DNA from 2 places in the Corallococcus sp. EGB genome. Region 2 is predicted to be linked to the other one. Evidence: riboswitches for the same ligand, from Rfam matches in the RefSeq annotation. Region 2 holds a riboswitch; the other holds the start of a gene.
What was found. Region 2 has a riboswitch for cobalamin ahead of KYK13_RS34490 (hypothetical protein). Riboswitches for the same ligand answer to the same signal wherever they lie in the genome.
Positions count from the first base shown of each region.

Region 1: it holds a riboswitch for cobalamin, as region 2 does, so the genes downstream of both, KYK13_RS33995 (aspartate aminotransferase family protein) here and KYK13_RS34490 (hypothetical protein) in region 2, are expected to answer to the same signal.

Region 1 covers NZ_CP079946.1:8,346,105-8,361,211, reverse strand. The annotation lists gene KYK13_RS34045 (ABC transporter substrate-binding protein) at 1-2,850, opposite strand, end outside; gene KYK13_RS34040 (lasso peptide biosynthesis protein) at 2,916-3,959, shown strand; gene KYK13_RS34035 (arginine N-succinyltransferase) at 3,943-4,968, opposite strand; gene KYK13_RS34030 (polysaccharide lyase) at 5,310-6,350, shown strand; gene KYK13_RS34025 (hypothetical protein) at 6,406-6,735, opposite strand; gene KYK13_RS34020 (thiolase family protein) at 6,732-7,931, opposite strand; gene KYK13_RS34015 (CoA-transferase subunit beta) at 7,960-8,715, opposite strand; gene KYK13_RS34010 (CoA transferase subunit A) at 8,723-9,631, opposite strand; gene KYK13_RS34005 (acetyl ornithine aminotransferase family protein) at 9,633-10,985, opposite strand; gene KYK13_RS34000 (aldehyde dehydrogenase family protein) at 10,999-12,558, opposite strand; gene KYK13_RS33995 (aspartate aminotransferase family protein) at 12,555-13,901, opposite strand; cobalamin riboswitch at 14,317-14,533, opposite strand; gene KYK13_RS33990 (acyl-CoA thioesterase) at 14,569-14,979, opposite strand.
Region 2 covers NZ_CP079946.1:8,455,331-8,470,437, forward strand. The annotation lists gene KYK13_RS34445 (hypothetical protein) at 1-1,133, shown strand, start outside; gene KYK13_RS34450 (histidine triad nucleotide-binding protein) at 1,196-1,546, shown strand; gene KYK13_RS34455 (YoaK family protein) at 1,665-2,438, shown strand; gene KYK13_RS34460 (fused MFS/spermidine synthase) at 2,455-4,695, opposite strand; gene KYK13_RS34465 (hypothetical protein) at 4,907-5,338, shown strand; gene KYK13_RS34470 (serine/threonine protein kinase) at 5,360-8,929, opposite strand; gene KYK13_RS34475 (FHA domain-containing protein) at 9,015-10,709, opposite strand; gene KYK13_RS34480 (ubiquinol-cytochrome c reductase iron-sulfur subunit) at 10,863-11,396, opposite strand; gene KYK13_RS34485 (cell surface protein) at 11,393-12,163, opposite strand; gene KYK13_RS34490 (hypothetical protein) at 12,160-13,470, opposite strand; cobalamin riboswitch at 13,640-13,800, opposite strand; gene KYK13_RS34495 (DUF4177 domain-containing protein) at 13,820-14,143, opposite strand; gene KYK13_RS34500 (cell surface protein) at 14,286-14,963, opposite strand; gene KYK13_RS34505 (hypothetical protein) at 14,972-15,107, opposite strand, start outside.

The DNA of each region.
Region 1 (15,107 bases), 110 kb from region 2:
GGGGTCCGGGAAGTCCGCGAGCCACAGCGTGCGGAACGCCGGGACCTTCCCCTCGCGCAGGCGCGGCAGGTACTCCTCCACGGGCATCTGCTCGTGCCGCAGCTCCAGGAGCCCCGCCTGGATGAGCGGCCGGAAGAGCACGGCGTCCTCGGCGGACGTGTCGCGGCCCACCGGGTGGTGCAGGGTGAGCTGCAACCGCCGCACGCCCGCCTCGCGCAAGAGCCGCTCCGCCAGCGCCACGTCCGGCATCGGCGTGGGCCCCAGCTCCTGGGCCCCGTCCAGCAGCTCCGGCGGCGTGAAGGTGCGCGCCACGCGCGCGCCCGGATGGAACTGGGCCACCACGGCCGGGATGTCCATGCCCGCGCGCAGCGCCCGCCGCACGCGCACGTCGTTGTAGGGCGCCTCGTTCAGGTTGAGCCCCAGGAACGCCGTGGAGGGCGTGGTGCTGGTCACCACCTGGTGCGCGTCCAGCCCCTTGGCCTCCGTGTGCTCCACGTGCAGGAACGACACGAGGTCCACCTGCCCGTCCACGACCAGCCGCACCGCCTGGGGCCGCGTCTCCGCGAGGACGAACTCCAGCCGGTCCAACAGCGGCAGCCCGCCGCGCCAGTAGCTGGCGTTGCGCTCCAGCACCATCCGGTCCGCCTGCATGCCCACGACGCGGAAGGGCCCCGTGCCCACCAGCTTCCCCGCGCTGTCCATCTTCGCCACGGCCGTGGCGGTCAGCGCCATCAGCTGGAGGAAGAACACCTTGGGCTCGCGCAGCCGGATCTCCAGCGTGCCCTCGTCCAGGGCCTCGATGCCCGTCACCTCGCGCGCCATGCCGCTGGAGTACTCGCGCGCGCCCTCCACGTCCTCCAGCAGGCTGCGGTCCGGCGAGCGCAGCGCCGGGTCCATCAGCCGCTCCAGGTGGCGCTTCACGTCCAGCGCCGTGAGCAGCGTGCCGTCGTGGAAGGTGACGCCCCGGCGCAGGTAGAAGCGGTAGCGGCGCGCGGACGGATCCGCGTCCCAGCGCTCGGCCAGGTCGGGCACCAGCATGCCGTCCTCCAGCCGCACCAGGCAGGAGAAGAGGCACGCCGTCAGCTCCGTCATCTGGTTCTCCACGCTGAAGAGCGGATCCACCGACTGGCGCGTGCGCAGCGAGCCCGCCTGGTGCAACCCCACCCGCAGCGTGCCGCCCGCGCGGGCCCGGGGCAGCTGGAAGCGGAACACCTCCGCCTCCAGGCTCGACGTCTCGTGGCCCAGCTGATCCACCGTGCGGTCCAACCCGTCGCCAATGCGGATGACCCGGCGCGCGTCCTCGCGCACCTGCGCCACCTCTTCGCGGATGGATGCGTCGCCCCGGGTGAGCACCTGGTGCGCGGAGCGCAGTTCCTCGATGGCGGCGCTCAGCCGCATCACCGCCTCGGACAGGTCGCGGCCGGTGCGCGCCTGGGCCTCGGCCTTCTGGCCGGCGCTCTGGCCCACGCGCGACATCTCCTGGATCTGCCGCACCAGGTCCCGCGCGTTGCCGGACTGCTCGATGGCCATGCGCGTGATGTCCTCCACGCGCTGGGCCACGCGCTTGCTGGCCTCCACCACGGTGGCGCCCTGCGCCTCCAGCTGCTGCGTCTCCATCACCGTGGCCTCCACGGCGGCGAAGGTGCGCTGGGTGATGGTGCGGATCTCGCTCAGGGCCTCGGCGGCGCGGTCGCCCAGGGCCACGCCCGCGGTGGCCTGCTCGCGGCCCTCCTGCACCAGCGCCACGGCGGTCTCCACCGCGTCGCGGATGCCGGTGACCATGGTGCCAATCTCGCGCGTGGAGCGCGTGGTGCGCTCGGCGAGGCTGCGGATCTCGTTGGCCACCACGCCGAAGGGGCGGCCGTGCTCGCCGGCCTGCGCGGCGATGATGGCGGCGTTGAGGGCCAGGAGGTTCGTCTGGTCGGCGATCTCCTGGATGACGTCCACGATGCGGCCAATCTCCAGCGACCGCGTGCCGAGCATCTCCATCAGCTCGGCCGCCTTGCGCACCGTCTCCTCCACCCGGTACATGCCCTGCACGCTGTCGTTCACCAGCGCCTCGCCGCGCTGGGCGGTGGTGGTGACGGCGACGGCCATGCTGTTGGTCTCCATGGCGCGGCGGCGCACGGCGAAGATGCCGCCCTCCACCAGCGCGACGAAGTCCTCCGCCTCCGAGGCGAAGCGGCCCAGCTCGTCACCCGACGCGGCGATGTGCGTGAGCCGCTCCGTCATCGCCTGGGTGAGGCCGCTGGTGCGCTGGCTGAAGTCGTTCACGGTCTCCAGGCCGTCCACCACCTGGTGCAGCCGCTCGGTCATCTCCAGCAGGGCGCCCGTCGTCTCATGCGCGAAGGTTTCAATGTGCTGCACGCGCTTGATGGCCACCTGGAGGCTGGTGCCGTTGCCGCCCACGGCAGCGAGCGAGCGCTCCACGGCGCCGCCCTGACGGCGCGCGGCCTCCAGCAGCATGCGGGCCTGCTCGCTCACGCCGTTGCCGGTGCGGTGCAGATTGCTCGTCACGCGCTGCACCTGGGACAGGGCGCGGCGCAGGGACAGGATGAGGCGGCGCAGGTCCTCCTGGCCCTCGAAGCCCGTGTGGATGGGCGTGGTGAGGTCGCCTTCCGCCAGCCGGGACATCAGGTCGCGCCGCTCGCGACGGCGCACCGCCGCGAAGCGGAACCACGACAGGTAGCTGCCCGTCAGCCAGAGGAACGGCACGCCCAGGAGCAGCACCGCCCAGCCGGCCGTGTCATCCGGCTTGCCCGTCACCCACCACAAGACGAAGCCCAGGATGAGTGCGGAGACCAGGGCCGCCGCCAGCCCGAACGAGAAGAGGTACCGTTTGGCGCCCATGGACGGGGGCAAAGCTAACCCGCCTTCTCGCGCCGGTCCTGATTTCGACGCATGCTTCATGAAACATGAAGGCCCTCTTCGTCACCTGCCTGCTGGCGCTCCCGGGAATCCCTGCCAGCACCGGTGACGAGGCCGCCAGGGCCAAGAGCTCGGCCCGCTTCGTCTTCGCCTGGCGGGGCGTGCCGGTGGGGACGGTGGGCCTGTCCCTTCAGGCGGGGCGCTTCACGTACACCAGCCGGCACCTGCACGTGCGCGACGGCCAGGCAGGGGAGCGCGTGCGCGAGGTGACGCTGCCCGTGGACGCCGCGGGCCGCGTGAAGGACGGCGACGCGGTGCCCCAGGCGCTGTGGTTGTGGCGAGGCCCTCCGCCCGAGGGCTGCGTGAAGGGCCGCGAGGAGCTGTCCGGCCAGGAGGGCCCCCACTGCGTCACGGCCCGGAGCGCCACGACCGCCGAGGGCACGATGCTGGGCGCCCGCTTCCGCGCCCGCTACGACGAACAGGGGCGGCTCCAGGTGCTGGAGGTGGGCGACGCCCGCTTCACCCGGGCAGCCCCGGGGGAGCGGCTGCGGCCGCCGCCGGAGCTCTTCGCGGACGGCGTGCCCGTGGAGGGTGGCACCTCAGGAGCGCTGAGGCTGATACCTCGCGGTGAAGCATCGGCCTTCACGGTCCCCGCGCGCCTGCCGGACATGACGGAGTGGACGCCCCCCGAGGCGCGGGCCCTGGCCGCGAAGGTGCACGCGGCCTTCCCGGAGAAGAGCCCCACGGCGGCGGACTGGCGCGAGGGCGGGGAGGGCGAGGCCGGAGGCTGCCTGGCGCACGCCCTGCGCTACGCAGCCCTGGCGAGCGCGCGAGGCCAGCGCGTTGGCTTGGTGCACGGGCTGCTGGTGGTGGACGGCGGCCCCGCGAGGCCACACGCCTGGGTGCGGGTGGCGCTGAAGGGCGGCGGGACGCTGGACCTGGACCCCACGTCGCTGGACCCGGTGCGCGCGGACACGCACCTGGCGCTGGCGCTGGTGCCGCCGGAGGGCCCCTCGCTGGAGGCCGGGGAGCGCTGGCTGGCGCTCTTGCGCGGGGACTTCCGCGTGGCGCGCGCTACTCGAAGGGAATGACGGACAGCTTCGCGCCGGGCTTCACTTCGAGGAGCTCCTTGGCGCGCGCGGGCAGGTGGATGACGGTGTTGTCCAGCCGGGCCGTGCAGCGCACGGAGCGGAAGCGGTTGCGGCCGGAGTCGCGCTCGGCGGCCACCAGCACGTCGTCGCCCTCCAGCTCGAAGTCCTCTTCCGCCAGCTTCATCGTGCGGTAGCGGCGCACCAGGGAGATGTCCGCCGTGTCCGCCTCGAAGTGCGGGCCGCCGTCGAACGGGTCGATGCGCTCCACGTACCGGAAGCCCACCCGCTCCAGCATCCGCTGCACGCCGCGCGTGGCCGGGCCCACCTCGCCCAGCACCTTCTGCACGCGGTCCGGGAAGAGCGACGCGTAGATGTCCGACGCGGGGAACAGCTCCTTGATGAACTCCTTGTTCTGGCGGCTCAGCCGGTCCGCTTCCAGGTAGGTGAGGCCGGTGAACTTCTTGCCGCACGCCTCCCACAGCAGGCTGCGTCCGTCCGGGAGCAGCGGCGGCAACAGCTCCGCCAGCACGCGCGGCCGGAACAGCCGCCGGTGCATCGCGATGAAGAGGAAGCGCACGAAGGACAGCTGCTTGCCGGGCTTGTCCGGCGTCGCGCGGTAGGGCGGGTCCACCACCAGGCCGCCAATCTCCGTGGGGCCCTCGTAGTTGTACGCGATGGACAGCACCTTGTGCCGCAGGTGCCGCTCCAGCGAGGCCGAGTAGTGCTCGCGCTCGCTCACCTCATAGTAGATGTGCGGCGCTTCGTACGTGCCGTGCTGGGCGATGATCATCGACGTGCCGATGATGAGGCTGTTGCGCACGTCCTCCAGCACGAAGAGGTACTCGCGCTCGAACGGGTTCTTCACCTTGCCGGCGAAGCTCTTCACCGACTTGTCGATGATGGCCTCGAGCGTCTCTTCGTTGTTCGGCAGGTTGACCGTGTTCAGCACCGCGGCAAGACGCTTCAGGCCGGGCAAGTCGGTTTTCTGGACGTCTCGCAGCACGAGCATGGGGCACGCTGATGAGCGCCCCGGGAAGGGAGCGCCGGAAGGGCCCGTGACCTTACACCACGCCCCCGTCCCGTCAGCCCCCTGGATGCCCCCTTGTCAATGACGCGTTGCGTTTAGGACACCGCTCCGCCGCCCGCCCGGTGGGTCCGGAGAGCCGGGTCCCGTCGTGAAACATGTCTCAAGCCGGATGAGGGCTTGTCTGGTTGGCCGCTGCGTTGCCAGGCGTCTGGGAATGGGTTTGGGGGGGAATGAAGCTGGGGAATGGTTTGGGGTAATGTCTGTCAAAGCTTTGCCGTCAAAGCATCAAGCGCTTCCCTCCCCCCTCCCCCAAGGATTCAGCATTGAAAGCACTGCACCTCTGGCTCGTGGCTTGTCTCATCCCGAGCCTCGCTGCGGCGGAAATCGTCTGGCGGGGCGATTTCGAGACGGGAAACCGCAGCCAGTACAGCGCGGAACAGATGGTGAGCTCGGACCGGCTCCAGGTGGTGACGAGCCCGGTGGCCGAAGGCAGGTACGCCCTCAAGGCGACGGTGAAGCAGGGGGATGACCCCATCAACTCCAGCGGCAACCGCAACGAGCTGGTCTACCTGAGCAACGAGAAGGTGGGCTCGGAGTACTGGTACCGCTGGAAGGTGATGTTCGCGAACGACTTCCCCAGCGTGGACTCGTGGCAGCTCTTCACGCAGTGGCACCACGACGGGTGCTGCGGGTCGCCGCCGGTGGAGTTCTTCGTGAAGGGCGAGCAGGTCCGCCTGACGCTGAACGACAGCGGCACGGTGTGGAGCACGCCGCTCAAGCGCGGCGCGTGGCAGGAGTTCATCTTCCACGTGAAGTGGTCCCCGGACGCGACCGTGGGCTACGTGGAGCTGTGGCTCAACGGCACCCAGGTGCTGAAGAAGACCAAGGCGAAGACGATGTTCTCCGGCCAGAACAACTACCTGAAGCTGGGCCTGTACCGGGACGACACCATCAAGCCGGTGGGCGTCGTCTACCACGACGGGTTCATCCAGGCGACGACCCGCGAGGACGTGTTCCCGGCGGCGCAGCCGGATCCGGTGGTGGACGCGGGCACGCCGGTGGACGCGGGCACGCCGGTGGACGCGGGCACGCCGCAGGACCCGGCCCCGGTGGTGGACGCGGGCAGCCCGGTGGAGCCGGATCCGGTGGTGGACGCGGGCACGCCGCAGGACCCGGCCCCGGTGGTGGATGCGGGCACGGGCACTGGCACGGGTCCGGGCACGGGCGTGAAGCCGGCGCCGCTGGACCAGGGCGAGGGTGACGCGGACTTCAAGGGGGGCTGCTCCGCGAGCGGCGGGTCGCTGGCCGCGTTCTCGCTGCTGGGCCTGCTGGGCCTGGCGCGTGCGCGCCGCCGTCGGAGCTGAGGGCAGGTGAGGGAGTCCGCGCCTCCCATGACGAGGCGCGGACTCCGCGGGGGCTTCAGCGCTCCAGGCGGGGAAGCAGCCTCACGGCGCCCGGCCGGTCTCCGACGAGCAGCCGCGTCGCATCCCAGCTCCACACGCCCTCGGTCTCGCGGGGAGGAACGCCTCCGAAGGTGGGCAGCTCCGCCCAGGGCAGGCCCTCCAGTCCGTGGCCCCAGCGCTGGAGCACGGCGGCCAGGTCCTCCAGGCTCCGCAGGAGGCCGGACTCGCTGGCGCCGTCGTGGAACGTCGCGCGGTAGCACCAGCCGGGGCCGTGCGGAGAGGCCGGCTCGAAGGCGATGCGCAGCGCGACCGCCAGCGACCGGGGCTCGGGCGGATGCGGGCTCATCGTTCCACCGTCATCGCCAGTCCCTGGCCCACGCCGACGCACAGCGTGGCCAGCCCGCGCCGCGCGCCCCGCCGCTCCAACTCGTGGACCAGCGTGGTCACGATGCGCGCCCCGCTCGCGCCCAGCGGGTGCCCCAGGGCAATGGCGCCGCCATTCACGTTCACCCGCTCCGGCGGCAGCTCCAGGTCCCGCATGCATGCGAGCGCCTGCGCCGCGAAGGCCTCGTTGAGCTCCACCAGGTCCAGGGCGTCCGCCGTCCAGCCCGCGCGCTCCAGCGCCTTGCGCGTCGACGGCACGGGGCCCACCCCCATGAAGCGCGGGTCCACGCCCGCGCTCGCGCTGCTCACGAAGCGCGCCAGGGGCGTCTTGCCGGTGGCCTTCAGCGCCCGCTCGCTCATCAGCAGCACCGCGGATGCGCCATCGTTGAGCGTGGACGCGTTGCCCGCCGTGACGCTCCCGCCTTCGCGGAACGCGGCGCGCAGCGTGCCCAGCCGGGCGAGCGACGTGTCGGAGCGGGGGCCTTCATCCTCCGTCACCCGCAGGGGCGGTCCCTTGCGCTGGGGCACCTCCACCGGAACCAGCTCCCTGCCGAAGCGGCCCTCCGCGCGCGCGGCCACCGCCTTCTGGTGCGACGCCAGCGCGAAGGCGTCCTGCGCCTCGCGCGCGATGCCCCACCTCGCGGCCACGTTCTCCGCCGTCTCTCCCATCTGCTCCAGCGGGAAGCGCTCCGCCAGCCGGGGGTTCGGGTAGCGCCAGCCGAGCGCCGTGTCCCACGCCTCCACCTTCCCGGACGGGAAGCCCTCCTCGGGCTTCGGCATGGACCAGGGCGCGCGCGTCATGGACTCCACGCCTCCCGCCAGCACCACGTCCGCCTCGCCCAGGCGGATCATCCGGCACCCCTGGATGACGGCCTCCAGGCCGCTGGCGCACAAGCGGTTGACGGTGACGCCTGGCACCTCCTGGGGCAGTCCCGCGAGCAGCAGCGCCATGCGCGCCACGTTGCGATTGTCCTCGCCCGCCTGGTTCGCGCAGCCCAGGAACACCTCGTCCACGCGCGCGGCGTCCAGGCCCTGCCGCGCCACCAGCGCGGCGAGCACGTGCGCGGCCAGGTCATCCGGCCGCACGGCCTGGAGCGCGCCCCGGTAGCGCCCGATGGGCGTTCGCACCGCATCGACGATGAAGGCTTCCGACGACATGACCCTTGGCTCCGTGGGACGGCGGGATTCAGAGATACAGGCGCTTCGGATCCAGCTTCTCGCGCAAGAGGTGCAGCACCGCCGCGTCCGGAGATGCGCCCGTCGCCAGCGTGGGGGCCACCCTGAGCGGCCAGCCGCAGGCGGCCTTCACCTGCTCCACCGTCACGCCCTCGTACACCTCCGTGAGCACCGCCTCGCCCGTCTCGTCGAAGGTGAGCACGCCCAGGTCGGTGATGATGCGCGTGGGGCCGCCGCCGGGCATGCCCAGCTCCTTTCGGGTGCGGCCGTTCATCTGGTGGCCCGGACTGGTGATGAAGTCGCACCGCTCCACGAACGTGCGCGGGCTCATCCGCATGATGATGAGCAGCCGCCGCGCGTGGACGGCGATCTCACACGCGCCGCCGCTGCCGGGCAGCCGCACCTTCGGGTTCGCGTAGTCGCCAATGACGGTGGTGTTGAGGTTCCCCCAGCGGTCCACCTGTGCGCCGCCCAGGAAGCCCACCTCGATGTGCCCCCGCTGGAGCAGGGACTGGAAGATGTCCGCCTGCCCCACCACCGCGAGCGAGTCCGTCACCAGCGACGGGTCGCCAATGGACACCGGCAGCCGCTCCGGCATGGCGCCCACCGCACCGGACTCGTAGATCATGAACAGGCCCGGGGCGTGCGTGGCCCGCGCCAGGTTGCACGCGAGGTTCGGCAGCCCGATGCCCACGAACACCACGTCCCCATCGCGCAGCTCACGCGCGGCGCGGAAGGCCATGCGCTCGCTGGCGGTGGCGCCCATCGCCGCGTCAGTACCCATAGTCCACCCCCGCGCACGGCCGGGGCTTCGCCCGCAGCCGGTCCAAGAGCCCCGCCTCCAGCCGCTCCAGGTAGCCGCGCCGGTCCTTCACGCCGTGGACGAAGGCCTCCAGGTAGTCCTGGTACGTCTTCGGCTGGCGCGAGATGTCCTCCCACTTCACATAGAAGTCGTTGTCCCGGTCGTGGAAGCCCTGCACGAAGCTGGGGTGGCAGCCCCAGGGCTCGTGCACCACGTGGCTGACGAGGATGCCGGGCACCACCGTGCGGTTCGGATCCGCTCGGATGACCTCCGTGGGGACGATCTCCTCCGCCACCACGACGACCCGCTTCGCCGCGAAGGCCGCCTCCTTCTGCGAGCCCAGCAGGCCCCACACCTGGGCGTTGCCCTCCGGGTCCGCGCGCTGGCAGTGGAGGATGGTGACGTCCGGGTGCAGCGCGGGCACCGTGGCCAGCTCCCGTCCCGTATATGGGCAGTGCACCGTGCGGATGTTCGCGTTCACCCGCGCGATGTCGCCGCCGTAGTAGTTGTCGAGCGGCCAGAAGGGCAGCCCCGCCGCCGCGGCCTGCAGGCGCGACAGCAGCCCGAAGTGCGAGTACTCCTCCAGCTCCAGCCGCTCGGAGCCGCCGGCCTCGCTGCGGCGCCGGAGCGCGTGCAGGCTGCCCACGCCCGGGTTGCCGGCCCAGCTGAACACCAGCCGCTTCACGCAGCCGGCCTCGATGAGCTGATCGTAGACGAGGTCTGGCGTGAGCCGGATGGCGGTGAGGTTCCGCCGGCCCTGGCGAATGATTTCGTGCCCCGCCGCGAAGCAAATGAGGTGGGTGAACCCGTCGATGACGATTGAATCGCCATCGTGCACGGAGGCCGCGATGGCCTCCTTCATCGAACAGCGCTTGTCCATGTCAGCTCGCCTTCAGGCCGTGGCGCCTGTCCAGCTCCTGGAGGCACGCGCCCAGGATGCCCAGCATCACGTCCACCTCGTGCCGTCCCACCACGAGCGGGGGCGCGAAGCGGATGGTGGACTTGCCGCACGACAGCAGCAGCAGGCCCTTCTGGAACGCGAGCTGCTCCAGGTCCGCCACGTACGCGGCCGCGGGCTCGCGGGTGCCGGGGCGCACGAACTCCGCGCCCACCATCAACCCCACGCCGCGCACGTCGCCGATGATGGGGTGCCCGCGCTGGAGTGCCTGGAGTCCGGAGACCAGGTGCGCTCCCGCTTCGCGCACGCCGCCCAGCAGGCCCTCCACCACGTCCAGCGTGGCCAGCGCGGCGGCGCAGCACACCGGGTTGCCGCCGTAGGTGCTGCCGTGCGAGCCGCGCGGCCAGGTCATCACCGATTCACGCGCGATGATGGCCCCCAGCGGCATGCCGGACGCGATGCCCTTGGCGGACAGCAGGATGTCCGGCATCACCCCGAAGTGCTCCGCCGCGAACATGTGCCCCGTGCGGCCGATGCCGGACTGCACCTCATCGAACACCAGCAGGATTCCGTGCGCGTCGCACAGACGGCGCAGCTCCTGGAGGAAGCCCGCGGGCGGCACCACGTAGCCGCCCTCGCCCAGGATGGGCTCGACGAAGATGGCGGCCACCTCGCGCGGGTCCACGTGGTTGACGAACCAGTCCGTCTCCAACAGGCGCACCGGGTTGCACGCGTCGCCGCACGCGCCCGGTGCGCAGCCGTTCCCGCAGCGGTACGGGTTGGCGTAGGGGATGTGCAGCACGCCCGGCAGCAGCGGGCCGAAGAAGGCGCGCTGGGCCACCTTGGAGGAGTTGAGCGAGATGGCGCCATAGGTGCGGCCGTGGAAGCCGCCCTTGAAGGCGATGATGGTCTGCCGGCGCGTGTGGTGCCGCGCCAGCTTGAGCGCGCCCTCCACGGCCTCCGTGCCGGAGTTGGTCAGGAAGACCTTCTTCGGGCCCATCTCTGGCAGGTAGCTCGCGAGCCGCTCGCACAGGCGCGAGAAGCCGTCGTAGTAGAAGTCCGTGCCGCAGATGTGGAGGAAGCGGCCCGCGGCCTCCTGGATGGCCTTTACCACGTGCGGGTGCGCGTGCCCCGTGGACGCCACGGCGATGCCCGCCATGAAGTCCAGGAAGCGGTTGCCGTCCACGTCGTACACCCAGGGGCCTTCACCCCGCTCCACGACGAGGGGGTATTCCTTGATGTACGAGGGCGACGTGTAGCGCCGGTCCACGTCGATGATGGCGCGGGCGTTGGGCCCCGGGGGCGCGACCTTCACTTCGGGATAGAGCGGGTGCATGAGGGCTTCCAGGTCAACCCATCCGGGTCTGGGACTGCTCGCGCATGAACTGCGAGACGTAATAGGGACCGCAGCCGCCCTTGCCGGTGGAGCCGCTGGCCTTCCACCCGCAGAAGGGCTGCACGCCGGGCCACGCGCCCGTCGTCGCGCCGGTGCGGCGGTTGGCGTAGAGCACGCCCGCCTCCGCGCGGGCCATGAACACCTCCACCGTGTCCGGATCCGCGCTGAAGATGCCGGCGGTGAGGCCGTAGGCGCTGTCGTTGGTCAGCGCCAGCGCCTCGTCCAGCGAGCGGAAGGACGCCACGCCGACGAAGGGCAGGAACAGCTCCTCGCGCATCAGCCGGTGCGTGTGGGGCAGCTCCACCACCGTGGGCGCCACGAAGTGGCCGTGCGCCAGCGACGCGTCCAGGACTGGAACATCGCCGCCCGCGCGCACGGTGCCGTCGCGCCGCGCCTCCGCCACGGCCTGTTCGAAGCGTCGCACGGAGGCCGCGTTGATGACCGGGCCCATGAAGACGGACGCGAGCGCTGGGTCCCCCACCACCGTGTCGCGGGCCTTCCGGGCCAGCCGCGCGACGAAGTCCTGGCGCACGTCTTCATGCACGTAGATGCGCGACAGCGCGCTGCACTTCTGTCCGGACATGCCGAAGGCGGAGCGGTGGCAACCCTCCACCGCCGCCTCCAGGTCCGCGTCCCGGCAGACAATGGCGGCGTTCTTGCCGCCCAGCTCCAGCAGCGCGGGCCGCACGTGCTCCTCCGTGAGGCGGCGGAAGATCTCCATGCCCACCTTCGTGCTGCCGGTGAAGGCCACGCCGTCCACCGCGGGGTGGCGCACCAGCGCGGAGCCCAGGAGTTCCCCCTCGCCATGCACCACCTGGAGCACGCCGCCCGGCAGGCCCGCGTCCCGCAGCGCCTGGAAGAGGCCCTCGGCGCAGCCGGGGGCGTCCTCGCTGGGCTTGAGGATGACTGCGTTGCCGCCCAGCAGCGCGCCCGCGCTCATCCCGGCCGCCAGCGCGAGCGGGAAGTTGAACGGGGAGATGACGACGAAGACGCCATGGGGGCGCAGCACGCTGCGCGTGTCCTCGCGAGGCGACAGGCGCGCCATGGGCAGGTGGAAGCCGTGCGCGGACTCCACCTGGCCGGCGTAGTAGCGCAGCAGGTCCGCGGACTCCTCCACGTCGCCCAGCGCCTCCAGCCGGTTCTTGCCCACCTCCAGCGTCATCCCCGCCGCCAGCTCCCACCGGCGCTCGGAGAGGAGGTCCGCGGCACGGCGCAGGATGCGGACGCGCTCCTCCCACGCGGTGGCGCCCCACGCGCGCTGGGCCTCCTTCGCCGCGTGCACCACGCGGCCCACCTCGCCGGGGGCGGTGCGGTGGAAGCGGCCCACCACCTCCGAAGGCCGCGACGGATTGCGGCTGTCCAGCAGGTCGCCGCTCGCGTGCGCCTTGCCGGCGATCCACGACGGGTACTCCGCGCCCAGTCGCGTGCGCACCGTGGCGAGCGCCGCGTCGAAGCGCGCATGCAGCTCCGTCAGGTCCGCGTCCAACACCGAATAGGTGATGCGAAAGGTCATGGCCGCTCCAGGAAGCAGGTCAGGCCCCGGGCGAGCAGGTCCACCAGCTCGTCCACCTGGGGCTCGGTGATGATCAGCGGAGGGCCCACCATCACCAGGTCGCCGTTCGTCCCGTCGGCGTGGCCGGTGTTGGGCCAGAGGACGAGCCCTTGCGCGAACAGCTCCGCGAGCAGCCCCTCCACCACCTTGCGCGTGCGCGGGAAGGGCCGCTTCGTGGCCTTGTCCTCCACCAGTTCCACGCCCGCGATAAGCCCCACGCCCTGCACGGAGCCCACGTGGGGCAGGGGCAGGAGGACCTCGCGCAGACGGCGTTGCAGGTATTCGCCCACGCGCGCGGCATGCGCCACCAGGCCGTGCCGCTCGTAGTAGTCCAACACCGCCACGCCCGCGGCCGTCATGCACGGGGCCTGGAGGTAGGTCTGCGCGTGCATGAAGCCACCGGAGCCCTTTCGCAGCTCCTCCAGGTGGTCCTCGCGCACCAGCACCGCGCTCAGCGGGGCGTAGCCGCCGCTCAGGCCCTTGCCCATCACCAGCAGGTCCGGCGTGAGCCCCACCCGGTCACTCGCGAAGAAGCGCCCGGTGCGCCCGCAGCCGCACATCACCTCGTCGGCGATGACCAGGATGCCGTGGCGGCGGCAGATGGCGGACACCTGTTCGAAGTATCCGGGCGGAGGCACGGACGCTCCCGCCGACGAGCCGATGACCGGCTCCGCGACGAACGCGGCGACGGTGTCCGGCCCCACGCGCTGGAGGGTCTCCTCCAGCAGCCGCGCGTAGTGCGCGGCTCCGTCCCGCGCGTAGTCTTCCAGGCCGCTGCGGTAGGGGTAGGGCGCGGGCGTGGTGACGACCTCCGACAGCATGGGACCGAAGAACGTCTGGTAGTGGGGCCGTCCGGACATGGACAGCGCGTAGAGTGTGTTGCCGTGGTAGCCGGGCACGCGGGTGAGGACGCGCGTGCGCTGGGGCTGGCCGCGCTCCACGCACATCTGCCGCGCGAACTTCACTGCCGCCTCGATGGCCTCCGAACCGGAGCCGAGGAAGGCCGCCCGTTTCAGCCCCGCGGGCGCATTCGCGCACAGGCGCGTGGCGAGCGCTTCGGTGACGTCCGTCGTGAAGTGGGTGCCGTTGACGTACGCGACCTGGAGCAGTTGCTCATGGATACGGTCCGCCACCTCGCGGTTGCCGTGGCCCACGCTGGCCACCAGCGCGCCCGCCGAGCCATCCAGGTAGCGGCGGCTCCGGGCGTCGTACAGGTAGATGCCCTCGCCATGGGTGACGACGGGGAACTCGCGCGACAGGTTGCGCAGGAGCACGTTCCCGTCGGGATAGCGGATGGCGTTCAAAGGCAGACGTCTCCCCACGCGGCGTACGCCGCGATGGATGCGAGGAATTGCGACGTGAAACGGGAAAGGGCGTCAGCCGCGCCGCAGCCGGGGCCGGGCGGGCCGTGTCTGGCTTCCGTGTCCTGTCACTGCCTCGCGCCGTCTCCGCACCACTCCACGCATTGTCGTCCGTCCTCACGGGCGACCCGCGTCGCCCGGCAAGTGACCCACGAAGGTGGAGGCAGGGGTGTCCAGGCACGCTGCCGCGCGCCCAGGCCGCGAAAGGGCCCGAAGACACCGACCTCCACCCCCGCGGGTGGCTGGAGACAGAAGGGAAGAGAGGGAATGTTCCGGGCAAAAGCCCTGTAGAAACAAGGGCTTGCGCGGACCTTCCCGCCCTCCCTCGGGGCTCCAGGTCGAACCGACCGTGGATGTCTCCCACGGCACGGATGCAGGCAGGTCTTCGGGCTCGTGAGCGGGTCCGGCACCGGGGTGCCGGGTTGCCTACTGGCCGTCACTTCCCAGCGCCCACGTGGGCGCCAGTGTGATGGACGGCGGTCGTTCTCACCTACCGCTGCGGGGCAGCCCCGGCTTCGGACCGGGTTCCCTTTTCAGCCTGGGCAAACCCAGGCACCAGCATGGCATCGTCTATACGCCCGGCTTGTTTCAGGTGTCAAGGCAATGTCTGTCATGTCTGGTTCTCCGGCGCGAGCGGAGGTACAGCGGTGGGACGGCGCTCCGCGTCGAGCGCGACGAGGATGAAGCGTCCGCGTGTGCACAGCTGTCGCGCGCCGGACAGGAGGTCCTCGGCGAACAGCTCCACGTCCACGGTGACGGAGGTGCGGCCGGTGGCGACGACGCGGCCCACCAGCTCCACCAGCTGTCCCTGGCGCACGGGGGTGTGGAAGTCCACGCGCTCGCTGGACGCGGTGACGACGGTGCGCCGCGCGTAGCGGCTGGCGGTGATGAACGCGGACATGTCCATCAGGCGCAGCGCCTGTCCGCCGAAGAGGGTGCCGTAGTGGTTGGTCTGATCCGGGAAGACCATGTCCACCATGCGGGTCTCCGTGGCGGACGAGGGGATGGAAGGGGACGTCATGAGAGGGGACTCCAGGCCCGAGCGGACGTGCGCCATGTGCGGGAGGGACACCGGGACACACGACTCCCGGGCCCGGGGCACGGGCGGTGGCGGACGCGCGGACCGCGAAGGGTTGCCGGGCCTTCCCG
Region 2 (15,107 bases):
GCACGGCGACGGCGTGGGCCACGTGGCGGCTGTCCCGCGCGTCCGGGGCCTCGCCCCTGGCGGCGTCCGGCGGGGCCGCCCTGTTCGCCCTGGCGGCGGTGCCCCTGTACTTCGCGCCCCGGGCCATGAGCGAGAACGCCTCCGCGCTGCCGGTGGTGCTGGGCCTGGCCCTGGCGCTGCCGAAGGCCGCGTCCCGGCGCGCGCTGGTGGCGGGGGCGTCCCTGCTGGGGCTGGCGGTGCTCCTGCGGCTGCAGAACGGCGTCTTCTGCGCGGGCCTGGTGGCCGTGCTCCTCGGCCGGCGCCAGTGGCGGCAGGCGGGGGTGGCGCTGGCGGTGCTGTCCGGGTGGGCGCTGGCCTTCGGCCTGCTGGACAAGCTCACCTGGGGGCGGTGGTTCCACTCGGCCATCGTCTACCTGGACTTCAACGTGCTCCAGGGCAAGGCGGCCCAGTGGGGCACGGAGCCCTTCGGCTACTACCCGCGCGTGCTGCGCACGGCCATGCCGGTGCTGACCGTCGTCACGGCCGCGCTGTGCCTGGTGGCCATGCCGCGGGCCTGGGGGTTGTCCCTCCTGGCGGCGGCGTTCTTCGTCCTGCACGCGCTCCAGCCGCACAAGGAGCTGCGCTTCCTGGTGCCGGTGCTGCCCCTGTTCGCGGCGCTCGCGGGCGTGGGGCTGGACTCGGCCTTGCGGCTCTTGCGCGGCGCTCCCGCGCGGGGCACCGCCGTGGTGGCGGTGGCGGCGGGGGCGCTGCTGTCCGGCGCGGGCGCCGGGGCGCTCACCTTCGGACAGCTGGGCCAGTACGAGCGCGTGCGCCCCAGGGACAGCGCCTGGGACGACCAGGGCCCCATCAACCGGCTGCTGGAGGTGGCGGGCCGGCGCGACGATGTGTGCGGCCTCAAGGTGGAGGCCGTGCACCTGGCGTGGGCGGGGGGCTACAGCTACTTCCACCGGAAGGTGCCGCTGTATCCCCACACCGGCCCCGGGCGGGACTCGCGCCTGTTCAGCCACGTCATCACCCCGGTGGGCTTGGAGGGTCCGGGCACCCTGGTGGCCCGGGAGGGCCCGGTGGCGCTGGTGAAGCTGCCCGTGGCGGACTGCGTGCCGGACCCCGGCTATTCGTGGCGACTGCCTTGAGCGGGACAGTTGGAGGGAGGAAGTCCCTTCCGGCCCCCCCAGCGGGTTGGTAAGCCACGGCCATGCCCGAATCCGACTGCCTCTTCTGCAAGATTCGCGATGGCCTCATCCCGGCGAAGGTCGTCTACAAGGACGACGACTGCCTGGCCTTCGAGGACATCAACCCCCAGGCTCCCACCCACGTGCTGTTCATCCCGCGCAAGCACATCCCCACGGTGAACGACATCACGGTGGACGACCGGGCGCTGGTGGGCAGCCTCTACATGGCCGCGGCGAAGGTCGCGCGGGAGCGGGGCTACGCGGACACGGGCTACCGCGTGGTGATGAACACCCAGCGCGACGCGGGCCAGACGGTGTTCCACATCCACCTGCACCTGCTCGCGGGCCGCCAGCTCCACTGGCCGCCGGGCTAGCCGGGCTCCGAGCGCGAGTCCGCCATCCGCCCCGCTCTCGCGTGACACGCGCCGGGGCGCCGGGTGCTAGCGTCCCGGGTGCGCGGCCCGCCCCTCCTCCCGGGCGGGCCCGCCCGTCATGTTCAGTGCCCAGTCGTCGCCGCAGTCCCGCCGTGCCTACTCCCGCCTCGCCGTGCTGCTGGCCTCCGTGGCCGGCGCGGTCAACGCCGTGGGGTTCGTGGCGCTGGGCGCGCACGCGTCCCACATGTCCGGGAACATGGCCACGCTGGGCGAGTCCCTGGCCCAGGGCCGCTGGAGCGCGGCGCGGCTCCCCGCGCAGCTGATGGCGCTGTTCGTCGCCGGGGCCTTCTGCGCCACGGCGCTGCTGGATGCCTCGCGCCACCGCACGCGGGGCCGGCACGTGGCCGCGCTGCTGCTGGAGGCGCTGGTGCTGGGCGGCGTGGGCGTGGGCATGGAGTCCCTGCCGGGCACGCGCGCGCCGGCGCTGCTCTGGGGCATCGCCTTCGCCATGGGGCTGCAGAACGCGCTCGTCACGCGGGTGTCCGGCGCGGTGGTGCGCACCACGCACGTGACGGGGCTGCTCACGGACATCGGCATCCAGTTGGTGCAGATGCTGGCGTGGGTGCGCGACGGCCTGCGAGGTGACGGCGCGCCGGGGCTGTGGCAGCGCGTGCGGGAGCTGCCCTCCGCCGTGCAGTTCGAGCGCACGCGGCTGCACCTGGGCCTGGCGCTGGCGTTCCTCGCGGGCTCCACGCTGGGCCCGTACCTGTTCCTGCGCCACGGCGCCGTGACGCTGGTGCTGCCGTGCGCGGTGCTGGGCGTGCTGGCCGCGCTGGACGTGCGGTTGACCGTCAAGCCCGCGCCGTCCTCCTCCGCCGCGCCGGGGCACTGAAGGCCCGCGCGTTCCCTCAGGGCACGGCGGGCTCGGCCACGGACTGCGAGGGCGTGCGCGACGGCGGCTCGGGCGCGTCCGTGACGTTCGGGTCGGCCACGGCACGGCCCCGGGCCCGGGGGCGCAGGGCCTGGAGCACGCTGCTGCGCTCGTCCGTCCAGACGTATTCCGGCTCGCCGCGGAGCACCAGCCTGCGCGTGCGCGCCGGGCCCGTGTGGAAGGTGGAGCTGCCGAAGAACTCCCTGTCGGGGCTCAGCAGCATCCACGCGCTGGCCACCGCGTCGCCCGCGTTCTCCCGAGACACGAGCGCCGCGAACAGCCCGGAAGCCCGCGCGTGCGCCAGGCTGATGGGCACCAGGTCCAGGTGCTGGTTGCTGATGTGCAGCACCAGCACGCCGTGCGGCGCCAGGTGCTGGACGTAGAGCGCCATCGCCTCCCGCGTCAGCAGGTGCACCGGGATGGCATCCGAGCTGAAGACGTCCAGCGCCAGCACGTCGAACTGGCGCGAGCCGTGCTCCAGCTCCTTCTCCAGGGAGATGCGCGCGTCGCCCTCGACGACCTCCACGTGCGCGGGCGTGTCCTTCAGCGTGCTGAAGAAGCCGCCCTGCCCCCGGGCGAGGTCGATGATGACGGGGTTGATTTCATAGAAGCGCGCGTCGTCCCCGGCGGCCAGGAGCATGGCGCTGTTGCCCACGCCCAGCCCCAGCATGCCCACGCGCAGCCCGGTGGGCAGCCCCAGCGCCTGGCGCCACCGGCGCTGCTCGGCGAGCGCGAGCCCCAGGCCGCTGTCCGCCGTGTAGTACGCCGTGGGGGCGCTCCGGCGCTCCGGCAGGATGTACTGCCAGCCGTGGGTGATGGCGCCGTGGCGCAGGGCGTACTGGTGCTGATTCGGATCATCCGGGAACAGCTCCAGCACTCGCACCACGCCGAAGAAGTTGCGCGCGGCGAAGCGCACGCGCCCCAGGTCCGAGGCGACGAGCGCCGGCAGGTGCACCGCCACGCCCACCAGCATCGCCCCGCGCAGCAGGCGCTGCGTGCGCGCCACCACCGTCTCCTCCTTCGGCCCGCGCAGCAGTCCCACGAAGGCGATGGCGCAGCACGCGGCCAGCGCCAGCGGGTGCTCCCAGTAGGTGTTGAAGACGGCGGGCGCCACCAGGTTGACGAACACGCCGCCCACCACGCCGCCCACGGACACCCAGAGGTAGAAGGCGCTCAGGTCGCGCGGAGCGGGACGGCGCCGGTACAGCTCGCCGTGGCACACCATGGCGCCCGTGAAGAGGGCGCCCGCGTGGAAGAGCACCTGCCACCCCAGGCCCAGCGAGGGGCCCTCCTTGTGCGCGTACGTCACCAGCACCACGAAGGCGATGAGCCCCACCGAGTACGGCGTGCGCGCGTAGAAGGACTCGCGCGAGAAGGCCAGGATGAAGGTGACGAGGTACACCGCCAGCGGCATCACCCACAGGAAGGGGCCCGCCGCCACGTCCTGTGAGAGCTTGTTCGTCGTGGCCAGCAGCAGCACCGACGCGCACGTGCTCAGCGCCAACCACGTCAGCGTGGGCCCCAGGCCCGGACGCGGCGGCGCCGTGGACGCCTCCGCGGCGGCGCGGGTGGAAGCATCCGCGGGGGCGTCACCGGCGGCGGACGCGGGGGCGCGGCGCAGCAGGTCCCGGGCGCAGGCCCCGATGCAGAGGAGGAAGAAGACGAAGCCCACGGCCCAGCCCCAGGCCTGCGCGCTCCGGCCCACCCAGGGCTCCACGAGGAACGGATAGCCCAGCAGCGCCAGCAGCGAGCCCGCGTTGGACAGCGCGTAGAGCACATACGGCGAGCGCTCCGGCCGCGCGCGGGCGAACCATGACTGGACGAGCGGGCCGGTGGTGCTGAGCACGAAGAAGGGCAGCCCCAGCGTGGCGGCCAGCATCCCCATCAGCCGGAGCACGGGCAGGTGCTCATCCACCGGGCGCCAGCCGTCCCCCGGCGCCAGCGGCGAGCCCGTCCACCAGGCCCGCGCCGCCAGCGCTCCGAGCGCGGCCACCAGCAGGCCCAGGTGCAGCAGGGCCTGCGCGCGCGGGCGCAGCCGGGAGGCCACGACGTGCGCGTAGGCGTAGCCCGCGAGCAGCACCGCCTGGAAGAACAGCATGCACGCCGTCCACACCGCGGGGGTGCCGCCGTACCACGGCAGCGCGTAGCGGCCCGCCAGCGGCTGGACGCCGAAGAGCAGGAAGGCGCTGGTGAAGATGGCGAGCGCGTAGCGCACCATGCGGCCTCGGGGGGCGGGGGAAGACGCACGGCGTAGGGGGCCCGCGCTCCAGGTGTTTCCCGCTGGGGCGACAGTCTTGTCAACACGGGCACGTTCCAGAGCACGGCGAGCGGCCAGGCAGGCCGCTGGTGGGGCGGGTGGCCGCGGCGGGCATCAGCCCTAACTTCCCGGACGGATGGGCGCTGAGGACATCGCGCCCGGGGAGGACATCATGAAGGGCTTCAAGCGCGCGGTGGGGCTGGGACTGCTGGTGGGCGGCGCACTGGGAGGCTGGGGCTGCGGCAAGGAAACGCCGCCGTCGGACACGCAAGGGTTCCAGGACCCCGTGCAGCTCCAGCACCGGCCCCGCGAGGACGTGGCCGGGAGGAGCACTGGCAGCGACGTGGGTGAAACCTCCAGCGAGCAGGGCCGTAGCGCTCCCGACAACCGTCAGGGCGCGGCGGGTGGAAGCAGCCAGTTGGGCACGGGGCTCGCGGAGAGCTACCAGGGCGGAGCGGCCTCGGAGGGCACCGGCGGCTCCGGCCGTGACGCGGGCACCGGCGGCTCCGGCCGTGACGCGGGCACCGGCGGCTCCGGCCATGACGCGGGCACTGGCGGCTCCGGCCGTGACGCGGGCACGATGGACGCGGGCACGCACCATTAGGCGCGGCTCCGGCGACGGCCATCAGTCCTGACGGCGCTTCACATCCCTCAACTGGTTGTGAAGGTCCTGCACCTGCCTGAGGGTCGGCGTCGCACTGCCGCCCTGGCTGAAGTCGTCCCGGAGATTGTCGAAGAGGGTGCACAGCATCGACATGGCCTCGCAGCCATGGTTGCGCTTGAGCGACAGGAAGAGCGACCGCGTCGCCTCCCATTCCTTCTCCAACTCGGTGGCGCTGCCGCTCTCCTTGGCGGGAGCACGGACGGCGGCGGCGCGCTTGCCGGGCCGTGATGGTGCCGGCTTCTTCGCACCGGCGTGAGCCACCGTGTCCTCCTCCGGCTCATCCGGAGCGAGCAGGTCGTCTGGGTTCACCTGCGCCGGGGCGCTGCTGGCGGTGGCCCGCGCGGGCTCGGCGGGCTTCGGCGTGGACTTCGCCGGCGCGGGGGGGAGCGCCGCGGCCACGTCGTTGACCGGCGTCTCCTGGGCCGGTGACTTCTCCTGGACCGGAGTCGCGGCCTGCTGCGCCGGCTCGGGCGCGGGAGGATGCCCCGGGGGATGCGCGGGCCGCGTGGGAATCTGCTGCACCGGGGTGGGCGGAGCCGGCGTCGATGTCCGGGACTGCTCCAGGCCCACGGCCACGCGCAGCTCGGGGACGAAGTAGAGCCCCGCCCCCACGATGGACAGCGCGACGACCGTGAGCAGCAGGAACACCAGCGCGGAGCGCAGCGCGCCGCCCTTCTTCACCGGCGCCATCTCACGCCGCGAGGCACGCGGCGGCTCCGTGGGCTCCGGCCGCACCGGCATGGCCTTGCGCCGGGTCGCGTCGTCGCGCGTCGCGCGCGCGGTGGACGACTCGTCCGGCTCCGCGGCGGCCCGGGTCACGGCGCGCATGCTCGACGCGGTGCTGGAGCGCGCAGGCGGCGTGCCCGGAGACGAACCGCGCACGGCGCGGCGGGAGCCCGTGCGGCCCCGGGCCGGAGCGGTGGGGCCGGTGTCGGACTCACGCTTGCCGGTGGACGAGGACGTCTCACGCAGCAGGGCCTCGTCCAGCATCACGCGGGACTGGGGCTCCTCGCGGCGCGAGGCGCGGGACGGCATGGGGATGCGCGGGTGCGTGTCCGCGTCGCCCGCTCGCACGGCCGGGACATCGTCCGGCTCCGCGGAGATGGACGGCATGCGGGCATCGGACTCCAGCGCGCGCGGCTCCACCGCGACCAGGTCCTCCGAAGGCCGCGTGTCCTGCATCGTGGGCCGGAGAGCAGGCCCCGGGTCGAGCGGCTCGGCGTCGAGCGGGGCCTCGTCGAAGTCGCTGGAGCGGGAGCCCCCGGACTGGATGGAGGGCACCTGGATGGTGAGCGCCGCGTGCGAGGGCAGCGGCCGGCTGCCGTTCGACGGCGTCGTCACCCCGGGGCGCGAGGACGCCACCGAGGGCATCGCGGCCGTGGGGCGCTGCCCCTCCGGAATGCGCGCCTCCACCGCGCGCGCGGGCTCGGGGGGCCGGGGCGAATCGAAGCCGCGCGAGGACTCCGACGCGCGCACCGGCTCGAAGGCCGGCAGGGGCTCCGACGCGCGAGCCACATCGAACGTGGGCGAAGGCGCGGGGCGGCCGCCGGTGGACGGCGTCGTGACGCCAGGCCGCGCCGCCGACAGGGACGGCATCGCGGCGGTGGGACGCTGCCCCTCCGGGATGCGCGGCTCCGCGGCGCGGAGCTCGGCGCCCCCGGAGCGGCCCCCCTCGGGGAGGGGCTCCGGCCACGGATAGGGGCTCTCGGGGAGCTCCTCGTCATCCATGAACGGGCCATCCGGCAGCGGCGGCGGCTCCATGAACGGCAGCGACTCGCCCGACGCGTCGTATCGCCCCGCCCCGAAGTCGGACATGGGCGGAGGCGCCACCGGCCGCGATGCATCCGCCGGCACGACGGGCACGGGCCCGTCCACGGTCCGCACGGCCGGGATCGGCGCCATGGGCGGAGGCGGCACGCCCCGGGGCCCCACCGAATCCGAGAACGGCAGTGAAGCCCCCCTCCCGTCCGCGGGCGGCCGCGACACCGGCACGTCTGGCACGGGCGGCGCATCGCGCGACGGCAGCCCCGGCTCCGCGTACGGCAGCGACGTGGCGCGCGGCGCGGTGGGCTCGCCCGAGGACTCCGAGGACGGCAGCGCTTCCGCCCGGGGCGCGGTGGGCTCGCCCCGGGGCGAGGCCTCCGCGTCGCGTGCGCGCTCCTCCGCGGTACGGATGGCCGGCAGCCCCTCCAGGATGGTGGGCCGCTCCATCGCGTCCTGGCGGACCTCCACCGTGGGCGACGGCTCCGACGACGCGGGGCTGGGCCGCATCTTCGCGCGCGCCGCCTCCTCCAGCGCCTCCACCGGGAAGGCGGGACGCGTGGACTCGTCCACCATCACGCCGGGGCGCGTCTCACCGTCATCGCGTGCGCCGCCGCCGTCCTCGCGGCTTCGAGGCGTGGGATGGAACGACAGCGCCTCCACCGGCCCATCCAGGCGGATGGTCTTGGGCGGCAGCGTGGGCGTCTGCATCGTCGGGCGCGGCGCGGGGGCCAGCGACTCGTACGTGCCGCTGCTGCGCACGTCGCGCGACACCTCGCGCAGGGAGGCCAGCAGGCGCCGCTCGGACTGGTAGTCCGCGGAGAACAGGTCGCGCATGAAGCGGCTGACGCTCTCCGGGCCCGCGCTGGTGTCGATCTCCATCAGGCACGCCTGCAGGCGCACCCGGAAGTCCTCCGCCGTCTGGAAGCGCTGGGCCGGATCCACCGCCAGCGCCTTCGCGACCAGCTGCGACACCGCCGGCGGCGTCAGCGGCTCCACCTCACCGAGCGGCGCCACCTTCGGGTTCGCCACCGCGGACATCAGTTCGCCCGGCGGCAGCGCGTCGAAGGGGTTCTTGCCGGAGATGAGCTCGTAGAGACACAGGCCCACCGCGTACAGGTCGCTGCGGCGGTCCACCGGCTGGTGCCGGGCCTGCTCGGGCGACATGTAGAGGAACTTGCCCAGGATGATGCTGGGGTTCGTCTTCGCCGCCGACAGCCGGCTCTTGGCCAGGCCGAAGTCGATGACCTTCACCTCCCCCTCGTAGGAGATGAGGATGTTCTGCGGCGAGATGTCCCGGTGGACGAGCTTCAGCTCCTTCTCTTCCTCGTCCCGCTTGCGGTGCGCGTACGCCAGCGCGTCCAGCACCCGGCCCATCACGTACAGCACGAAGGTGAGCGGCAGCGGCGTCTGCCGGTCGCGCACGCGCGCGGCCACCTTGCGCAGGTCCTTGCCGTCCACGTACTCGAGGGCCATGTAGGCCTCGCCCTCGTGCACGCCCATGTCCAGCACCTGCGCGATGGAGCCGTGCCCCAGCCGCACCAGCGTGCGCGCCTCACCGACGAAGCGGTCGACGAAGTCCTGGTCCTCCGCGAACTGCGGGAGGATCTTCTTGATGACGCACAGCTTCTCGAAGCCCTGCGCGCCCTCCAGGCGGGCGAGGTAGATCTCCCCCATGCCGCCGGTGGCCAGGTGCGACAGGAGCGTGTACCGGCCAAAGGGCTGCGGCCGGAAGGGCCGCAATCGGGCGGGCTGGTTCGAAGAGCTCATGCGGTGCGGGGGTCCACCACGGAAAGCGCATTGAACCCCGAGCCGGGGTGCCGCTTCAACCGGTCAACCGGCCGCGCCGGCCGCCTCACCGGATACCGGGGTTGGTCAGCATGCCCATGTCCTCTTCAATCACCTCGAAAACCGCCACCTTGTCGCGGGGGGGCCGCACCACCCGCTCGCCCAGGGGCATCACGTCGAAGCGGGCGCCGGTGGCCGCCAGGAGCTTGCCGGTCATCAGCACCTGGCCGGGGGCCGCGGTGGAGGCCAGCCAGCCCGCCACCCCCATGCCCTCCCCCACGGCGCTGTAGTCCATGCGCGCGTCGGTGCCGATCATCCCCACCAGCGCCTTGGTGGAGTGCAGCGCGATCCGCAGCTCGCACCGCTCGTCCTGGGGCCGGCGGGCCATGCCCCGCTCCCAGTCCGCGCGCAGGGCCAGCGCCGCGCGCACCGCGCGGACCGCGTCATCGCCCTTGGCGTAGGGCACGCCGAAGAGCGCGCGCATGGACTCACCGAGGAAGCCCTCGACGGTGGCCTCGAAGCTGAAGACGATGCCGCTCATGCGCGCGTGGAAGTCGTTGAGCAGCTGCGTGGCGCGCGCCGCGCCCAGCCGGGCGATGACGGCGCTGAAGTCCGCCAGCTCCGCGTGCAGCACGGTGAGGTTCTTCTCCTCCAGGCCCGGCAGCTTTCCGCCCGTGCGCTGGGACTCGGCGGAGCGGCGCTCGGCCACCTCCGGCGAGTGGAAGCGCTCCAGGTTGCGCCGCATCCGGTCCGCGCTGGAGCCGTCGCGCACGGCGAAGCGCTGCACGCCGCTGGCCACCAGGTGGGCCACCGCGGTGCACGCGTCCAGCATCAGCTCCAGGCTGGTGTCGCCCCCGCCGGGCACGTTGACGTAGAGCACGCCCGCGAAGGGCGGCTCGGTGCCGATGGGGATGCACAGCACCCGGTCCACGCCGTACATGATGACGCTCTCGCGTCCGGCGAAGCGGCGGTCGTCGCGCACGTCGCCCACCGCGAGCGCGCGGCCCTGGCGGAGGGCCTCGTCCACGATGGCGTCCGACACGGGCACTTCGCCCTTGGCCAGCCGTCCCCGGTGCCGCACCGCCGCGGGCACCAGCGGCCCGGTGGCGTGCTTGAGCAGCACCACCGCCGTGGTGGCGTCGGTGCGCTCCAGGAGCCGGTCCATGGCGGACTCCAGGAACGCGGTCAGCGTGCGCGCGGTGGCCAGCGCCTCCGCGGTGTGCACCAGCAGCACCAGCGTCTCATAGGACACGCGCGGGCTGGCCACGGCGGAGCCGGTGGGCACGGGCGAAGGGCCGCTGAACGCGTCGTCGAACGGCAGCGGCCCCACGTTGTCCAGGAGGCGCAGCACGTCCGCGTCCTTCACGTTCTTGGCCAGCAGCACGGAGGGGCCCACGTCCGTGCCATGCCCGAAGCGCACGACGCCGCCCGCGCCCAGGTCCATCATCTCCGTGGCGGCGTTCTCCACCGTGTGCGGCTGGCGCACCGCCAGGGTGTTCTCCCCCAGCGCCACGGTGTCGCCCGCGCTCAGGTGCTTGCTGCCCTGGAGCGGGGAGCCGTTCACCCGGCTGCCGTTGCGGCTGCCCAGGTCCTCGATGCGCAGCACGTCACCTTCGACGTAGAGCCGCGCGTGCCGGCGCGACACCAGGTCGCCGCCCAGCACGATGTCGTTCTCGTCCGCACGGCCGAGGCTGGTGACGCCCTCCGGCAGGTCGTACGACGTGTCGAAGTAGCCGGGCCCGTTGATGATGATCTGCCACATCGGGCGCAAGACATTACACGACCTCCCAATCTTCCGAGAGTCCGAGACGCTTTCTCCGGACTGGCGGGCGTCCAGGCGAGGCCCCGGAGGCCCTCTCGCGTCGCGTCATACGCGAAGGACCCACTCAAGGCAGGAGGGGCCGGGGGTCGGAGTTCACCTGGGGCGGTGGATGAAGAGGGTGTCACCCATGCGCAGTGTACGGAAGGCCGTCAGCGGGCGTGACGCGGGGCCCCGGAGCACGCGCCCGTCCAGGCCGAAGCGCGAGCCATGGCAGGGGCACTCCACCGCCCCGAGCGCTCCGTCCCAGGCCACCGCGCAGTCGCCATGGGTGCAGGTGCGCCACACGGCCCGGTAGCAGCCGTCCGCCGCGTGCACCACCACCACGTCCAGGAGCGCCTCCGGGACGCGGACCGGGGAGGAGCCCCCCGGCTCGCGCAGGGCGGGGTGCTGGGAGAGGGGGACCTCCACCCAGCCCTCCTCGGGCGTGCCGGGGACGCCGGTGTCGCCGCACACCGGGGCGGCTTCCGGGTCCGGCGCGGGCAGCACCACGGCCTCGCGCCAGTCGCCGCCGCAGCCCAGCGCGGCCAGGGCGCAGGTGCCGCGCAGGAGCGTGCACAGCGCCTGGCGGCGATCCACCCCACCCGCCTCCAGGCCGTCCGAAGGCAGGTGGGGCGCGCGTCGACTCACGGCGAGCCGCCGTCGACGAACTGGCCGTTCACCACGGACAGCGCATCCAGGTCGAAGCCGCCGGACGTGCCGCCGTAGCTGTTGAGCCCCGTGTCGGTGAGGCGCACGAAGCGCGCGCGCGGCAGCCCCACGTCCGCCAGGTCGAAGCCATCCCCGCCCGCCACGGCCGGGTCGATGGGGGAGATGCCGTTGTCCGGGGCCGAGTGCACCGGATGCGTCCCGGCGCAGCCCGGGTAGCCGCCGTCCTTGTCGGTGGCGGCGCAGGGGAAGTCGAACCAGGTGACACCGTCGTCGCTGACGGACACGCTGGCCGTCTCCGCGAAGATGTCGCCGCCGTACTTCTGGAAGGAGTTCTCGAAGACGAGCAGGTCCACGCCCGGTCCGTCCACCGCGACGAGGTCGGTGAACTCCAGGGTGATGGACCCGCCCCGCCCCAGCGACAGCACGTCCAGCGAGCCCGCGTACTGTCCGCCGCCCACGGGAGGCCCGAGCACGACGTCCGGGAAGCGGTCCTGCCCGAAGCCGGCCGAGTCGCCGAACCGGTAGGCCGTCACGCGGTCCGCGAACGGATCCACCGGACGCGAGCCGGCGTCGACACCAGCGTCCGTGCCGGCATCCGCGTCCGTCCCCGCGTCCACGTCCGAGCCCGCATCCGCGTGGGTGCCGGCATCCACGATGTCGCCCGAAGGCAAGGGAGCGGGCTCGGAGTCGCCCGCGCACGCCCCCAGGGCCATCAGCGCGCCGAGCGCGAGCAGCAGGCGCCTCATCGCAGGCCCGGCTCCTGCTTGATGCGCACGAGGCGGCGGCCGTTGACGTCCGTCACGCCCACGAGCAGGTCCGAGCCCAGCGACGACAGCAGGTCCACGGCCGTGCACGCGTCCGTGGCGTTGAGCACCGCCTGGCGCGTGCCCACGCTGATGGGCTGGTTGCCGCCCAGTCCGGGCGTGAGCGAGAAGCGCGACACGTCGGTGGCGCCGCTGTAGGTCCCGCGCACCACCGCCACGCCGTTGCCGAAGCCCGCGGCGGCGGTGAAGTTGCTGCCGACGTCCAGCTTCGGCTCGGCCGTGAGCTCCACCGGCGTGCGCGAAGCCAGCGCCGTGTCCAGCTTCGTGCTGGACACGGCGTAGGCCACGTTCACGTACGTGTCCTGCAGCGCGTAGCCGAACACCGCGATGCCGTTGTTCGCGATGGCGGAGAAGCCGTTGGCGGCCGCCTCCGCCGGGAACGCCACCACCTTGGCGGCGGTGTAGGGCCTGGCGGAGGTCACCAGCGCGTAGATGCCCTGGCCGTTCACCTCCACGTCCACGCCGCCGCCATTGATGAAGAACGCATCCATGATGCCCACGGCGGTGCAGTTGTCCGGCGCGTTGAGATAGGTCGTCGCCTCGCGCGCGGACGGATCCACCACCGCGACGGAGCCCGGGGCGGGGAAGCCGCTCTTCGTATAGCCCGCGAGCAGGCGCGTGCCGTCATAGGCCAGGGAGAAGGACGGGAAGGTGGCGGCCGGGTTGGCGCGATCCGCGGGCGCGAGCACCGTGTCGATCGCCGTGTTCCCCAGCGTCACCTCCGGCCAGGTGCCCAGCGAGAAGATGTCACGGCCCGTGGCCGTCTCGCGCAGCGCGAAGAGCGAGTACGTGGGTCCGGGCGTGGACACCACCGCGCGCACCTCCGGGGACAGGGACGCGGACTCCGCGACGGCGAAGCCCGTCTGGAGCTGGAGCGTGCCCAGCACCTGCTCACGGGGCAGCGGGGCGCAAGCGACCGTGCCGCCGTCCGTGCCGGTGCCACCGTCGGTCTCCGTCCCCGCGTCCGTGCCGGTGCCCGCGTCGGTGTTGGTGCCCGCGTCGGTGTTGGTGCCCGCGTCGTCCCCTTCGATGCCGTCGGAGACCTGGGTGCACTTCGCCTCGACACAGGCCCAGGCCTGACCCGCCGGGGCCGCGCCCTTGTCCCGGCAGTCGAAGACGTCCACGCACTCGTCGCCGCAACCCGTGCCGCCCAGCATCACCGCCAGCAGGGTCCCCATCAGCGCCGCGCGCTGGCCCTTCGTGCCCATCCGCTTCGTGTCGGTCCGCATCGCGTCCTCGCTCCTGGCCTCTCCGCACGGAGGCGGAAGGCGTTCCCCTGGCGGGAAGGCGCGCGGACGGAAGGCACCGGACCGCCGGGCGCGCGTGTCGCACCCTGGAGGCCTGCCTTCGCCGTCAGCTCCCCGCGGAGGTTCCGGTCTGTCGCCGGCACCTCCTCGCGGAGGACGCCGGGTCGTCGCCAGGTCTTCGGACTCGCGGGAGCGGCGCTCGTGAGAACACCGCTCCTGCTCACCGCTGCGGGGCAGTCCCGGACTCGCACCGGGTTCCCTGGAAGCCCTCACGCCCCATGGCATGAAGACATCGATGACGGGGCGGGACTATGGCGCCCCTGCGACAAAGTCAATGCGCCACGGGTTCACCGCGGCGCTCCCGCAGCAGCACGTAGCGCCGGGTGCTGCCGTCCACGACGACGGTGGACACCACGCGCCAGCCTTCCGCCCCCAGACGCTGCAGCTCCGCGAGGTCCTCGTCCGGGCCCTCGCGTTTGACGAAGGTGTACTCATACGCCGGTGGCGACGGAGGCGCGGGAGGAGACGGAGGCGCTTCCTTCCGCGGCGCGGGGCGGGACGTCTGGGCCCGGACCTCCGAGGGCACGAGGGTTGTAGCGGCCGCGCCGAGCAGGACGCCCGGCAACACGACGAGTGAGGCGAGACGACGGTTCATGGAAGCGCACCCGGGGGAGGAACAGCGGGCATGTAATGCCGCCACCTCCACCCCGGAAGCCTCGTGCGGCCCGGACGCACGGTATGAGCGCGCGAAGCGGCCGGGACCGTCCGCTGGAGAACGGCCCCGGCGCTCCTGACGGCTACGGCAACTGCACGCCGTTCACCACCGCGACGGCATCCAGGTCGAAGCCGCCGCTGATGCCCGCGTAGCCGTTGGCGCCCGAGTCGCGGATGCGCACGAAGCGGGCGCGGGTGAGCCCCACGCTCGCCAGGTCGAAGCCGTCACCGCCCGCCACGGCCGGGTCGGTGGCCGGGATGCCGTTGGCGGGGTGCGAGTACACGGGCGTGACGCCCGCGCAGCCCGGGTAGTTGTTCGCCACGTCGGACGACGCGCACGGGAACTCGTGCCAGGTGACGCCGTCATCGCTGACGGCCACCACCCCCGTCTCCGCGAACGGCTTGCCGTTGGGCTTGATGAACGGGTTCTCGAAGACGAGCAGGTCCACGCCCGGCCCGTCCGTCACCGCGATGTCGGTGAACTCCAGCACGATGACGCCGTTGCGCCCGAGCGACAGCACGTCCAGCGAGCCCGAGCCCGCGCCCTCCCCTTGCGGAGCGCCCAGCACGATGCCCGGCAACTGGCTCTGACCGAAGCCCGCGCCCGCGCCCGGAGAGAAGGACACGATGCGGTCCGCGAATGGATCCCCCACGAGCGACTGGGTCTGGGTGGAGTCCTGCCACGCCTCGCCGCCGCACGCCACGGTGAGGAGCGCGGTGAAGCCCAGCGCGAACGACCGCGGAAGAAGGGTCTTCTTCATGGGCAGCCTCACGGGGCCTGCTGGATGCGGACCAGGCGCGCGCCGTTCTTGTCGTCCACGCCGACGAGCAGGTCCGAGCCGATGGCGGTGAGCCCGGTCACGCTCGTGCACTGGTCCACGTAGACGAGGACCGGCTGACGGGCG